DNA from 2 places in the Burkholderia sp. KL41 genome. Region 1 is predicted to be linked to the other one. Evidence: predicted binding sites of a transcription regulator. Region 1 holds the regulator's gene; the other holds the start of a gene.
The links. Region 1 encodes HrcA, which represses chaperone genes, less so after heat shock. Its sites were predicted from a motif close to TTAGCACTCNNNNNNNNNGAGTGCTAA; they were not measured.
Positions count from the first base shown of each region.

Region 2: a site for HrcA is predicted at 4,035-4,061, ahead of groES (co-chaperone GroES). Genes of this name have one in related genera too.

Region 1 is NZ_CM174446.1:819,421-826,897, forward strand. Features, by position in the region: gene glnE (bifunctional [glutamate--ammonia ligase]-adenylyl-L-tyrosine phosphorylase/[glutamate--ammonia-ligase] adenylyltransferase) at 1-965, shown strand, start outside; gene recN (DNA repair protein RecN) at 1,094-2,743, opposite strand; gene PQB87_RS03910 (NAD kinase) at 2,763-3,665, opposite strand; gene hrcA (heat-inducible transcriptional repressor HrcA) at 3,797-4,819, shown strand; gene hemH (ferrochelatase) at 4,967-6,040, shown strand; gene PQB87_RS03925 (RNA-binding S4 domain-containing protein) at 6,037-6,444, shown strand; gene PQB87_RS03930 (hypothetical protein) at 6,416-6,577, opposite strand; gene grpE (nucleotide exchange factor GrpE) at 6,934-7,477, shown strand, end outside.
Region 2 is NZ_CM174446.1:976,139-983,615, reverse strand. Features, by position in the region: gene PQB87_RS04630 (hypothetical protein) at 1-398, opposite strand, end outside; gene PQB87_RS04625 (rubredoxin) at 502-672, opposite strand; gene PQB87_RS04620 (hydroxymethylpyrimidine/phosphomethylpyrimidine kinase) at 927-1,793, shown strand; gene groL (chaperonin GroEL) at 1,981-3,621, opposite strand; gene groES (co-chaperone GroES) at 3,668-3,961, opposite strand; gene PQB87_RS04605 (response regulator transcription factor) at 4,628-5,398, opposite strand; gene PQB87_RS04600 (GntR family transcriptional regulator) at 5,940-6,623, shown strand; gene PQB87_RS04595 (EAL domain-containing protein) at 7,044-7,477, opposite strand, start outside.

The DNA.
Region 1 (7,477 bases):
ACGCGCAGCACGCGGAGGTGTTCCGGATCCTGCTGATCGACCTGGCCGGGCAGCTGTCGGTCGAGCACGTGAGCGACCGGCTGTCCGAGCTGGCCGACGCGGTGCTCGACGTGACGATCGAAGTCGTCTGGTCCCAGCTCGCGAAGCGCCATCGCGACGTGCCGAAGTTCGCGGTGATCGCGTACGGCAAGCTGGGCGGCAAGGAGCTCGGCTACGCATCCGATCTCGACCTGATCTTCCTGTACGACGACGCGGACGAGCGCTCGGCGGACGTCTACACGACCTTCACGCGGCGGCTCATCACGTGGCTCACCACGGCGACCGGGGCCGGCGCGCTGTTCGACATCGACCTGCGGCTGCGGCCGAACGGCGAGGCCGGGCTGCTCGTCACCGATCTCGATGCGTTCCGCCGCTACCAGCTGCGCGAGGGCGATGCCGCGAACACCGCGTGGGTGTGGGAGCACCAGGCGCTGACGCGTGCCCGCTACAGCGCGGGCGACGCGCAGATCGGCGCTGACTTCGAGGCGATCCGCCAGCAGGTGCTGACGACGCCGCGCGACGGCGGCGTGCTCGCGAAGGAGATTGTCGACATGCGGGGCAAGGTGTTTGCCGGCCATCCGAACCAGACCGACCTGTTCGACCTGAAGCACGATCGCGGCGGGATGGTCGACATCGAATTCATCGTCCAGTACTGGGTGCTGCTGCACGCGTCGAGCGACGCCGAGCTGATCCGCAACACGGGCAACATCGCGCTGCTGCGCGAGGTCGCGCGCTTCGGGCTGATGGGCGAGGACGAGGCCGAGCGCGTCGGCGCGGCCTACCGGAAGTACCGGAAGCTGCAGCACAAGCTGCGGCTCGACGGGATGGAGAAGGCGCGGGTCGATCCGGCCGTGGTGGCCGACGAGCGCGCAGCCGTGACGGCGCTGTGGGCGCGCGTGTTCGGGACGGCTGAAACGGGCGTTTGAGTCGGGTGTTCGAATCGGGCGTTCGAACTCGCGGAGCAGGGCGGGCGCGGTCGGGCGAGCGGCCGTGCGGTAAAAAAAGACCGGCGCATGCGCCGGTCTTTTTGCATTCGGCCGACGCGGTGCCCGCGTCAGGCCGCCAGCATTTCCTTCGCGTGCTTGCGCGTCGTGGCCGTGATCTCGAGCCCGCCGAGCATCCGCGCGACTTCCTCGATCCGGTTGGCGCGGTCGAGCGCGACGACCGTCGACACCGTGCCGCCGCGCTCGTCGGCGCCCTTCGCGACCTGGAAGTGGTGGTCGCCGCGCGCGGCGACCTGCGGCAGGTGCGTCACGCACAGCACCTGGCGATCGCGCCCGAGCTGGTGCAGCAGGCGGCCGACCACTTCGGCGACGCCGCCGCCGATCCCCGTATCGACTTCGTCGAAGATCAGCGTCGGCGTCGGGCTCGCCGCGCTTGCGATCACTGCGAGCGCAAGGCTGATCCGCGCGAGTTCGCCGCCCGACGCGACCTTCGCGAGCGGCCGCAGCGGCACGCCGGGGTGGCCGGCGACCCGGAATTCGACCTGCTCGAGCCCGTGCGGGCCGCCGTCGGCGAGCGGGACGAGCGCGACTTCAAAGCTTCCGCCCGCCATCGACAGTTCCTGCATGCCGGCCGTGACGGCCGTGCCGAGCGCCTTGGCGGCCTGCGCGCGCGCCTTCGACAGATGCCTGGCATCGGCGAGATAGGCTTCCCGCGCCTTGGCCTGCGTCGCCTCGAGCGCACCGAGATCGGCGGCCGCGTCGAGCGCGGCGAGCTGCGCGCGGCGTGCCGCGTGTTCTTCGTGCAGCGTGTCGGGCGGCAACCGGAACTTGCGGGCGGTCGAGTGCAGCGCATCGAGGCGCGTTTCGACCTGCGCGAGCCGCTCGGGATCGAGATCGACGCGCTGCGCATAGTGCGACAGCGAGTAGACGGCTTCCTGCAGCTGGATCTCGGCTGGTTCGAGCGACGCGAGCGCGTCGCCGAGCGAGGTGTCGTAGTCGGCCAGGCTGCGCAGCTTCGACACGATCGCGCCGAGCTGCGCGAGCATCGCGTCGTCGGCCTCGGACAACGCGTTGAGTGCGCCGCGCACGCCGTCGATCAGGTTCGCCGAATGCGACAGGCGCTTGTGCTCGTTGCTGACTTCGTCCCATTCGCCGGGCTGCGGCGCGAGCTTGTCGAGCTCGGCGAGCTGCCACGCGAGCTTTTCGCGTTCGAGCTGCAGCTCCCGCTCGTGCGCCTTCGCGGCCTCGATCGCCTGCGTCGCGTCGCGCCACACGCGCCACGCGCGCGCGACGTTCGCCGCATCGGCGACGAGCCCTGCGTGCGTGTCGAACAGCTCGCGCTGCGCGTCGGGCCGCATCAGCAGCTGGTGCGCATGCTGGCCGTGGATGTCGACGAGCATTTCGCCGAGTTCACGCAGCTGCGCGAGCGTCGCGCTGGTGCCGTTGATGAACGCGCGCGACCGGCCGTTCGCGTCGATCACGCGGCGCAGCATCACGGTGTCCTCGGTGTCGAACGCGTGTTCGTCGAGCCAGCGCGCGACGCGGTCGTGCGGCGTGAATTCGGCGGTGATGTCGGCGCGGCCGCAGCCGGTGCGCACGACGCTCGCGTCGGCACGTTCGCCGAGCGCGAGGGCGAGGGCGTCGATCAGGATCGATTTCCCGGCGCCGGTTTCACCGGAAAAGACGGAAAAGCCGCTGTCGAATTCGAGATCGAGCGCGGCGACGATGACGAAGTCGCGGATCGAGAGGTGGCGGAGCATGGTGTCGGGCGGAGCGGCGTCAGGACGCCTTGTCGTCTTCGTTCGAGGCGTGTTCGTTCCAGTGCAGCTTCTTGCGCAGCGTCGAGAAATAGCTGTAGCCGATCGGATGCAGGAACGGCACCGTGTGCTTCGAGCGGCGCACCTCGATCGTGTCGTTCAGTTCGAGCGACGTGAACGACTGCATGTCGAAGTTCACGTTGACGTCGCGCCCGCCGACGATCTGGATCGCGATCTTCGAATCGTCGGGCAGTACGATCGGCCTGTTCGACAGCGCGTGCGGCGCAATCGGCACGAGCACGATGCCCTGCAGCTGCGGATGGAGGATCGGGCCGGCCGACGACAGCGCGTAAGCGGTCGAGCCGGTCGGCGTGGCGACGATCAGGCCGTCCGAACGCTGGTTGTACATGTACCGGCCGTCGACCGACGCGCGCAGCTCGACCATCCCGGAGAAACCGCTGCGGTTCACGACGACGTCGTTGAACGCGAGCGCGTGGTAGATCGGTTCGCCGTCGCGCATGATCCGGGCCTCGAGCAGCGAGCGCTCCTCGCGCTCGAACTTGCCCGACAGGATCACCGGGACGAGTGCCTGCATGTCGGCCGCCGCGATATCGGTGATGAAGCCGAGCCGCCCGTGGTTGATCCCGATCAGCGGTGTCTTGTACGGCGCGAGCTGACGGCCGATGCCGAGCATCGTCCCGTCGCCGCCCAGTACGACCGCCACGTCGGCGCGCGCCCCGATTTCGGCCGGGGTCAGCGCCGGGTAGCCGGTGATGCCGATCTCGCGCGCGGTCTCGGCTTCGAAGACGACCTCGAAGCCCCGCTTGGCAATGCAGGCGGCCAGCGTGGCGAGCGGCTCGGCGATGTTCGGCGTGTTGCTCCGGCCGACGAGCGCGACAGTGTTGAACTGATTACCGGTTTTCATGCCGGCATTACACCATAGCTCGTTGACGAAAAGAACCGGCTGTTCGCTGACGGGGCCGGATCGGGTCGGCCCGCGCATCGGTGGCTGACGCCACTCGCCGCGGTCGCGCGGTTGCGCTAAAATTTTCCACCATGCTAGATCCTCGCGCACGAACCCTCCTGAAAACCCTGATCGAACGGTATATCGCCGACGGTCAGCCAGTCGGATCGCGCACGTTGTCCCGTTACTCCGGGCTCGAGCTGAGCCCGGCGACGATCCGCAACGTGATGTCCGACCTGGAGGAGCTCGGCCTCGTGTCGAGCCCGCACACGTCGGCCGGCCGCGTGCCGACGCCGCGCGGCTACCGGCTGTTCGTCGACACGATGCTGACGGTCGAGGTGCCGATCGACGCAGAGGCCGTCGCGCGGCAGGTGCAGAACACGCTGCAGGCCGGCGAGCCGCAGCAGCGCGTCGTGGCGGCCGCGGCGAGCGTGCTGTCGAACCTGTCGCAGTTCGCGGGCGTCGTGCTGACGCCGCGCCGCAGCCACGTGTTCAAGCAGATCGAGTTCATGCGCCTGTCGGACAAGCGCATCCTGCTGATCATCGTGACGCCCGAGGGCGACGTGCAGAACCGGATGCTCGCGACGCCGCGCGACTACTCGCCGTCGCAACTGACCGAGGCGTCCAACTACATCAACGCGCATTTCGCCGGGCTGTCGTTCGACGAGGTGCGCCGTCGCCTGCGCGACGAGATCGACCAGTTGCGCGGCGACATGACCACGCTGATGCATGCGGCCGTGACGGCCAGCACCGAGGTGCCCGACACCGAGGACACCGTGCTGATTTCCGGCGAGCGCAACCTGCTCGAGGTGGCGGATCTGTCGTCCGACATGGCCCGGCTGCGCAAGCTGTTCGACGTATTCGACCAAAAGACGGGCCTCCTGCAACTGCTCGACGTGTCGAGCCACGCCCAGGGCGTGCAGATCTTCATCGGCGGCGAATCGACACTCGTGCCGATCGAGGAAATGAGCGTCGTTACCGCCCCTTACGAGGTGAACGGGCAGATCGTCGGCACGCTCGGCGTGATCGGCCCGACCCGCATGGCGTACAACCGCGTGATCCCGATCGTCGACATCACCGCGCGGCTGCTGTCGCTCACGCTGAGCCAGCAGTAGCCTGCGAGCGCCAGCCCGATCCCGCCCCGTCATCGTGCCGCGGCGCCGCGTGCGCCGACAGTCGGCCGAACGGCCAGCCGACCGGCGCGAGGCGGCCCGCTATAATTGAGAGCCGTCCGGTCCCGTGCCCCGAGCACGTTCTTGCCCATGCGTTTCGATCTTGAGCCGCCTTCGAGTATCGCGGCCGCCCATCGCATCGGTGTGCTGCTGATCAATCTCGGCACGCCCGATGCGCCCACGCCGCGTGCCGTGCGGCGCTATCTGGCCGAATTCCTGTCGGATCCGCGGGTCGTCGAGATTCCGCAGGCCATCTGGCAGGTGCTGCTGCGCACGCTGATCCTGCCGCTGCGCGGCCGTGCGTCCGCGAAGAAATACGCGGCCGTCTGGATGCCCGAGGGCTCGCCGCTGCGCGTGCATACCGTGCGCCAGACCGACGGCGTGCGGCACCTGCTCGCGTCGAACGGTTATCAAGTGCAGGTCGACTACGCGATGCGCTACGGCAGTCCGAACATTTCGCACGCGCTCGCGCAGTTCAAGCGCGCCGGCGTCGAGCGCGTGCTGCTGATGCCGATGTATCCGCAATACTCGGCGTCGACCACGGCCACCGCATTCGACGCCGCATTCGACGCGCTTTCGCGCATGCGCAACCAGCCGGAGGTGCGCACGATACGGCACTACGCCGACCATCCGGCCTATATCCACGCGCTGGCCGAGCAGGTGCGCCAGTATTGGGCGCAGCACGGCCGGCCGGACTTCGCGGCCGGCGACAAGCTCGTGCTGAGCTTTCACGGCGTGCCGAAGCGCACGCTCGACCTCGGCGATCCCTATCACGACCAGTGCCAGCAGACGGGTGCGCTGCTGATGGCCGCGCTCGGGCTGTCGACAACCGAGTGCCGCGTCACGTTCCAGTCGCGTTTCGGCAAGGCCGAATGGCTGCAGCCTTATACCGCGCCGACGCTGCGCGAGTTCGGCGAGGCCGGCGTACAGCGGGCCGACGTGTTCTGTCCCGGTTTCACGGCCGATTGCCTGGAGACGATCGAGGAGATCGGCATGGAAGTGCGCGACGAGTTCCTCGCCGGTGGCGGCAAGGCGTTCCACCGGATTCCGTGCCTGAACGGCGCGCCCGCGTGGATCGGCGCGCTCGGCGAGATCGTCGCCGAAAATCTGCAGGGCTGGCCGGTCAAGGCCGCGCAGCCGGAAACGGCGGGTGAGGTGCGATGAATTACAAGATTTCGACCGAACCGGGCGCGAAGCTGCGCATCGACAAATGGCTGTGGGCGGCCCGGTTCTTCAAGACGCGCTCGCTTGCGACCGACGCGGTCGACAAGGGGCACGTGAAGATCGGCGGGGCTGCAGTCAAGCCGGCGAAGGAAGTGCGCGTGGGCGACGAGGTCGAAATTGCGATCGACGGCATCGTCTGGCACATTGCCGTCCTCGGCGTGTGCGACGTGCGCGGGCCGGCGAGCGTCGCGCAGACGCTTTACGAGGAAACGGAAGCGGGGCGGGCCGCGCGGCTCGCCGAACTGGAGCGGCGTCGCACGTATCGCGAGCCGGCGGCCGAATTGCACGGCCGGCCGACGAAGCGCGACCGGCGCATCATCGACAGATTTTCTGGTGGGAGCTGAACATCTGGTCGAACGTCGCCCGCGCGCTCCCGTATTCGGTCGTGCGGTCGGTCACGGCTCCCGACAGGCAGATGGTGGTGGTGCCGGCAATGAGTACCAGCGCGACCACCGATATCGCAAAGGTCAGTTTCACGGTACTCCCCTCGAGAAGGGGTGAAAACGGCGCCAGGTGGTGGTTGTAAGGCGTCGGTCAGCTAAGGGTAAACACGCTTTTCCGACGCTTGAGTGGAGTGTAGTGCAGCGGGACTGTGCCAAGCTAGTACTTGCCAGGTAAGCGTTGTTACAGCCCGTTTCGCCTGCCGTGGCGGACTATGCGGGCGATGCACCGGTGCGACGCGCGGTTGTTTCGCGGCATTGGAGAATGCCGGCGAATAACCCTCTTGAAATCGCAGTTTTCACCCTTATTTGCACCAGCAATGTGCGGTGCCGCCGGGTATACGGTCCGGCGGTTGCCGATTTGGCTTCAACCTCTAATCGACTTTCAGCGACATGGAAAACACGCAAGAGAACCCGGCTACCCAATCGGCCGAAGATATCGGCAGCGAGAAGCAGGCGGCGCAAGGCGCTGCTCCCGCCGCCGAAGCAGCCGACGCGGCGCTCGCGGAGGCTCAAGCCAAGGTCGCCGAGCTGCAGGAGAGCTACCTGCGGGCGAAGGCCGAGACCGAGAACGTCCGCCGCCGCGCGCAGGACGACGTCTCGAAGGCGCACAAGTTCGCGATCGAGAGCTTCGCGGAGCACCTGCTGCCCGTGCTGGACAGCCTGGAAGCGGCCGTCAACGATACGTCCGGCGATATCGCGAAGGTGCGCGAAGGCGTCGAGCTGACGCTGCGCCAGCTGACGAGCGCACTCGAGAAGGGCCGCGTCGTCGCGATCAACCCGGTCGGCGAGAAGTTCGATCCGCACCAGCACCAGGCGATTTCGATGGTGCCGGCCGAGCAGGAGCCGAACACCGTCGTCACGGTGCTGCAGAAGGGCTACACGATCGCCGACCGCGTGCTGCGTCCGGCGCTCGTCACCGTCGCGCAGCCGAAGT
Region 2 (7,477 bases), 160 kb from region 1:
AGCGCGTCGAGCGGCGCGCTCGCGCGCAGGTCGGCGGCGCTTTGCGCGCGCAAGGCACGGAAATGCTCGAAGAGAACAGGCGAGCACGCGAGCTCGCGCAGGTTGTGGCGGCCGACGGCCGCGCGGAAATCGCGCAGCGCGGCCCGCCAGCCGGCCGAAGTCGGCTCGACGGCGACGAGCGGCACGGCGGCCGACAACTGCCCCGCGAATCGCGCGGCCGGCAGCCAGCCGGCTTCCGCCAGCACGGCCGCCGCGGCGGACAGCGGCGCGGCCGCGTCGTCGCGACGCTCGAACGCGTCGGCAGCCGCCGCAAGCCACGCGTCGGCCGCGCGCACGGCCCCGCCGCGCGGGTTGGGCAATGCGTCAGGGTGGGGAACGTTCGCCGGTTCGGGCCTCATGCACACGCGCGCCTGTCATCGTCAAGTCGCTCGCGCAGGCCTCGGCGCGCGAGCGCCGGACCGATGCGAGGCCTGAGCGGTGTGCCGTGGGCCGAGGGTCCGGTCAGATCTGGACCATCTCGAAGTCTTCCTTGCGGGCGCCGCATTCAGGACACGTCCAGTTGATCGGGACGTCTTCCCAGCGCGTGCCCGGGGCAATGCCCTCTTCGGGCAGCCCGGCTTCTTCGTCATAAATCCAGCCACAAATCAGGCACATCCAGCTCTTGTATTCCATCTTAAGCCGCGTCGGGAAAGTCGGTAAATTCGGGAGCCATGATGGTACCGTGTCGGGGCCGGACTGCCTAGCAATCGCGCTGGAGTAAGGCGACTACGTTGCGCTGCGCTAAAAAATCCGTCGTGCGGGCCGGATTCCGCCGCATAATGGCTGAAAAGTGCGGCCTGCCGGGCAACACAGGGCCGAAAACGCCCATTTCGCCTCGCCGTCCGCACGTCCGTCGCTTTCCCGTTTTTCTCTTGCCCCATTTTTACATGTCCAGCAACGCCCCTCCGATCGTCCTCACCTTCGGCCTGTCCGATCCCACCGGCGGCTCCGGCCTCCAAGCCGATCTGATGACCCTGGCGAGCATGGGCTGTCACGGCGTGTCCGTCCTGACGGGCTACACGGTGCGCGACTCGGCCGCCTGCGACGAAGTCACCGGTCTCGATCCCGACGTGGTTGCCGCCCAGGCGCGCATGCTGCTCGAAGACATGCCGGTTGCCGCGTTCAAGATCGGCGCGGCGACGCGTGCGGAAGTCGTGAGCGCGATCGCCGAGGTCGTCGCCGACTACGACGGCGTGCCGCTCGTGCTCGCGCCGGACTTCACGCTCGACGACGAACACGTGCTCGCCGCCGACGACCTGCGCGAATCGATCGCCGACCTGCTCGCGCCGCAAACCACGCTGCTGGTTGCCGACTACGCGACGCTGATCGCGCTCGCGCAGCCGGACGGCGACGCCGAGGCGCCGAATCTCGACGCAGCCGTGTCGCACCTGCTGTCGCAGGGCTGCGAGTACATCCTGTCGTCCGAGACCGGCTCGCATCGGCTCGTCAACACGTTGTACGGCGAAGAAGGCCAGCTGCGCGAGGACATGTGGGATCGTTCGCCGCACCGGCTGATGGGCATCACCGACACGCTGGGCGCGGCCATCGCGGCACTGCTCGCGAACGGCCAGGAGCCGCCCGAAGCGGTTCGTGAGGCGCAGGAATACCTGTACCAGGCCGTGCGTGATGCGTTCCGGCCCGGCATGGGCGCGTATTTGCCCGACCGGTTCTTCTGGGCGCGCAGCAATGAAGACGCGGATACCCCGCCGGCGGTGAAGGTCGACCCGGTGCCGAGGACGTCGCACCGGCATTGAGCCGGACACGGCGGGCATGTCCCGCCGTCGCGGCGAACTCGCGGCGCCATCCTTGCCGCACCCGGCCGTCCCGCGCCCGCCGCCAATTCAACGGCACCAATAAAAAAAGACCCGCATCGCTGCGGGTCTTTTCTTTTGGCTGGAACGCGCATCGCTGCGCGCTCCGGACACCATCGACCGAAGTCGATTACATGTCCATGCCCATGCCGCCCATGCCGCCCGGCATGCCGCCCGGCATCGGTGCGTCTTCCTTCGGCAGTTCGGCGACAGCTGCGTCCGTCGTCAGCAGCAGGCCTGCAACCGAAGCTGCGTTCTGCAGTGCGGTACGCGTGACCTTGGTCGGGTCGACGACGCCGGCTTCAACCATGTCGACGTACTCGCCCGTCGCTGCGTTGTAGCCGTAGTTGCCCGTACCTGCAGCAACTGCCGCCACCACGACGCTGGCTTCTTCGCCGCCGTTCGTGACGATCTGGCGCAGCGGCTCTTCCATTGCGCGCAGCACGATCTTGATGCCGGCGTTCTGGTCGGCGTTCGCGCCGGTCAGGCCTGCGATCGCGGTGCGAGCGCGGATCAGCGCAACGCCGCCACCTGCCACGATGCCTTCTTCCACAGCTGCGCGCGTTGCGTGCAGTGCGTCTTCGACACGTGCCTTCTTTTCCTTCATTTCGACTTCGGTCGCTGCGCCGACCTTGATCACTGCAACACCGCCGGCCAGCTTGGCCACGCGCTCTTGCAGCTTTTCACGGTCGTAGTCCGACGTCGCTTCTTCGATTTGCGCGCGCACTTGCTTCACGCGTGCTTCGATGTTCACGGCTTCGCCTGCGCCGTCGATGATCGTCGTGTTTTCCTTGCCCACTTCGATGCGCTTCGCCTGGCCCAGTTCTGCCAGCGTTGCCTTCTCGAGCGTCAGGCCGGTTTCTTCGGCGATCACTTGGCCGCCCGTCAGGATCGCGATGTCTTCCAGCATCGCCTTGCGACGATCGCCGAAGCCAGGCGCCTTGACCGCAACGGTCTTCAGGATGCCGCGGATGTTGTTCACGACCAGCGTTGCGAGCGCTTCGCCTTCGATGTCTTCAGCAATGATCAGCAGCGGACGGCCAGCCTTCGCGACTTGCTCGAGCACCGGCAGCAGATCACGGATGTTCGACACCTTCTTGTCGTGCAGCAGCACGAACGGGTTGTCGAGGACGGCGACTTGCTTTTCCGGGTTGTTGATGAAGTACGGCGACAGGTAGCCGCGGTCGAACTGCATGCCTTCGACGACGTCGAGTTCGTCGGCCAGCGACTTGCCGTCTTCGACGGTGATGACGCCTTCCTTGCCGACCTTGTCCATCGCTTCAGCGATGCGATCGCCGATCGACGTGTCGCTGTTCGCCGAGATCGAGCCGACCTGTGCGATTTCCTTGTTCGTCGTGCACGGCTTGCTGATCTTCTTCAGCTCGTCGACAGCCGCTGCGACTGCCTTGTCGATGCCGCGCTTCAGGTCCATCGGGTTCATGCCCGATGCGACGTACTTCATGCCTTCGCGAACGATCGATTGCGCGAGGACGGTTGCCGTCGTCGTGCCGTCGCCTGCGTTGTCGCTGGTCTTGGAAGCAACTTCCTTGACCATTTGCGCGCCCATGTTCTGGAGCTTGTCCTTCAGCTCGATTTCCTTCGCGACCGACACACCGTCCTTGGTGACCGTCGGGCCGCCGAAGCTGCGCTCGAGCACCACGTTGCGGCCCTTCGGACCCAGCGTGACCTTGACTGCGTTGGCGAGAATGTTCACGCCTTCGACCATCTTCGAACGGGCGGAATCGCCGAATACGACGTCTTTAGCTGCCATCTTCTAACTCCTTGAATTCTTGGGAATATGTACCGTCGGTGGACGCTTACTTGGCGTTGACCACGGCCATGATGTCTTCTTCGCGCATGACCAGCAGTTCGTTGCCGTCGACCTTCACGGTCTGGCCTGCGTACTTGCCGAACAGGACGCGATCGCCGACCTTCACGTCGAGCGCGATCGGGGCGCCCTTGTCGTCACGCTTGCCCGGGCCGACGGCCAGGACTTCGCCCTGGTCCGGCTTTTCAGCAGCGGCGTCGGGGATCACGATGCCCGAGGCGGTCTTGGTTTCCTGATCCAGGCGCTTGACGATCACGCGATCGTGCAAAGGACGAAGGTTCATATTCACTCCTCTCTTGACTGAGATTGAAGAACGCTTAGGGAATCTGCCCGGCTTATCGCCCGGCAGAGAATTGTTAGCACTCTCGTGCAGCGAGTGCTAATTATATGGACGGGTTTTGACAAATTCAAGAAGGGGGATTGACGGTTTTTTCGGGCCGGCGAAGCCCGCTCGACCACGAACGTTACTCACCCGAACGTGAACCCGGGACATCCTCGACGAACCAGGGGCGCCCCCGATATGTCCTGTAAAAACAATAGCTTGGACATAAACCCGGGCCACAACCCGAGAAACCGGGAAGACGCCGCGCGCCACTTGCCCGATCCGTCCCCACCGGAAAACCACACGGCCACGATCCCTCAGGGATATCCCGCGTATCCGGGCAAACCCAGGCAAATTATATGGGGTACGGATACCCCACTGCGCCCACGGGGAGGAGGCATCGCCCCGCATTCGTCCCCTTTAGGCAAGAGAAGTTCATCATCTTGCTGCGCCATGGCGCCATGGCTGGCGCACGGAATCGCACAGGACCAGGACGACCTGCCGGTCGACACGTCACGCATCGGATTCACGAAATCGCTGGCGCGAAGCGGGCTGCCCGCGCGATAACCGCCGGGAGCAGCCCGGATCACCTTCACTTCATTAGACGGACGAATCTCCCGAAATTGCCTAAACCAGCGCGGAAGCTGGGCTCTCGGCAATCGCACGCTGCGGGACCGGGCCGGGGGCCGCAAAATTCTCCGCCATCGAAAAGTCGTCGACCATATCGAGCCGGTAGCCATGCGTATACACGGCACTCAATTGAAGCCCGTTTTCCGGACGAAGCGCCAATTTTTGTCGGAGCCGATAGATATGCGTGTCGAGGCTCCGCGATGTTCCATCGAGCGCTCGCCCCCACGCCAGCGTCGACAGGGAATCCCGGGAAAGCACGCTCCCGATGTTGGTGAACAGGAAATTTGCCAGCGCAAATTCCTTTGCCGTCAAGTCGATGATCTTTCCGTGCACGGCGATTGTGCGCGCCAGCGGGTTCAACACATACGCACCGACCTCGACCCTGCTGTCGGGTTTCTTGTTGCGGCCATTTCGACGCAACAGCGCGTTGACGCGAGCGGCCAACTCGATCTCGCGGAACGGCTTGCCGATGTACTCGTCGGCTCCTGCGTCCAGCGCGGCGGCAACATCTGCTTCAAGCGTTCTCGCGGCAAGGAACAAAACGACCGGTTCATCTCCGACGTTGGCCCGAATCCAGTGCAGCAAATTCAGGCCGTTGGCATCTGGAATTCGCCAATCGAGCACGATGAGTTCGACCCTCTCCCTTTTCAGAAACTGAACAGCCCGCGTGCTATCGCACACCCGGAAAATTTCCTGACCCGACCCGCGCAGCGCCCTTTCAAGGGCCGACGCCTGATCGTGATCCCCTTCCACTAACAAGATACTCATAACACCCCCAGCCTTCGTCGACCCGAATAATTTTCATCGCACTCCAAATCGATCGCCTGATTACACAGGTCTGAACGTATGTCTTGTTTTTGATAATGCCGACCGATTGAAACCAACCTCACCTCACCCCAACATCAACCTCAAAATCCGGCGATACACGACCTCGCAACCTTGCCCGTCATCAACTTCTCCAAGTACCCGCTGTTCCGTGCCCAACACCAAAGAGCGGCGTCGACGATGCGGATTGGCAGACCGTCGCGAACCTGCCAGGCAAGGCGGCACCTGGATTGCCATTTCATGCCGGCCTCGATAGCGATCGACGCGTCGAGCAAACTCATCGCCCCCCTGGCTTGAAATGGCGCATCCACATACCATGCCACTCAAATGTTACTAACATATCAGTAGGATATCGAGACACCTGCCAGAGATCAAAGGGGGGTAAACCCGTTCCTTGACCTTGCCCTTTTTAAGTCTCGAGTTGAAAACAAGGGGGGACCTGACTAATATGTTAGTAATATTCTTCAGGCAAACACTTAAGCAAATGAACGGACTGACTGGCAGTACCCTGGCCGAACAAGCTCACGAGAAACTTGAGGAACTCATCGTCACGCTGGAGCTTGCGCCCGGCAGCGTCTGGTCCGAGGCCTCTCTAGCAGAAAAGCTGAATACCGGGAGAACGCCGGTTCGCGAGGCCGCGCAAAGACTGGCTGCGTCGCATCTCCTTCAGATCGTTCCACGACACGGCATCATGATCACCGTCCCGAACATTCATGATCAGTTGCTCGTACTCGAAACGCGCCGTGAACTCCAACGCCTCATCGCGCAACGCGCTGCACGGCGGTCATTGCCGGAGGAGCGCGAACAGATCCGCGAAATCGCCCAAAAACTCGACGCGGCAGGCGAATCGCGAGACGTCGTCGCCTACTTGAGATGCGTCTATGCGATCAATCAACTCATCGCGCAGTTTTCACGGAATCGGTTCGCCGCCGAGGCCATCGCGCCGTTACACGCCCTGTCGCGACGCTTTTACTTCATGTATCACAAGCAGCTGGATGATTTGCCGTCGGCGAGCCTGCAGCACACGAGAGTCGCGCGAGCAGTCGCCGCCGGTGACGAGCAGGAAGCCGGACGCTCATCCGATCTGATGATGGACTATATCGACGCATTCACGCGAGACTGCTTTACTCGCGACTTTGAACCGCATCACTCGCGCGTATCGGCCTGATCGTACTTTTCGGTTTCGACTCGCGATATCGACTCAAGGTTGCGGCCCGTCTTTTCATGCGTCACATGGCACGTTCGATCCCGCGCCTTCGATGAATCGAGCCTGCGCCTATGCCCGGCAAATAATGCGCACGCTCGCTCGTAAGCATGCCGGTTTTGACGCAACGGCATCATCCCCTGAAGGCATCGCATGGACAGCCCGCCCGTATCCACCCGCCACGGAGTGCCACACTCGTCACGCCCCTGCCAGGCCTCGGTCAAGTGGATCTTGGCGGCCCACATGCGCCAGCTCCGCTGACGCTCTGTCGCGACTTGAGAAGCACGCCATGGAAACAACGAGTCGCCCCCCTCCCGACATATCACGAGAAGGAATCGCCGCCTTCCGGCCATCCCCATTCCCGGGAACAACAACGCCCTCGCTTCACCCCGGAATTCCGCATCGTTCGATCAATCGATCCACGTGCTCCTCTCGAACGGGTTCGGAGATGTAGTATCCCTGGCAATCAATCTGCATGATTTCTCTCAGCCACTCGAACTGAGCCCTGGTTTCGACACCCTCCACGACGACGTTCTTCTTCAAGCGGCTTCCAAGCTCGACGAGCACTTCGACCATCGCTCTCGATTCGGCACTTTCATGAACGTCGCGCATGAAGGATCGATCCAGCTTGAGTGTATCGACAGCCAGGCCATGCAATTTGGTCAACGACCAGCACCCCGAACCAAAATCATCGATTGCAACGCTCGCCCCAAGATCTCGAATCGATGCCACGGCCGCGGCAAGTGCCTCTATCGGGCCAGGATCGATGGACTCCGTCAGTTCAATCTGAAAATTCGCGGCACGGACGGCGTAGGAAT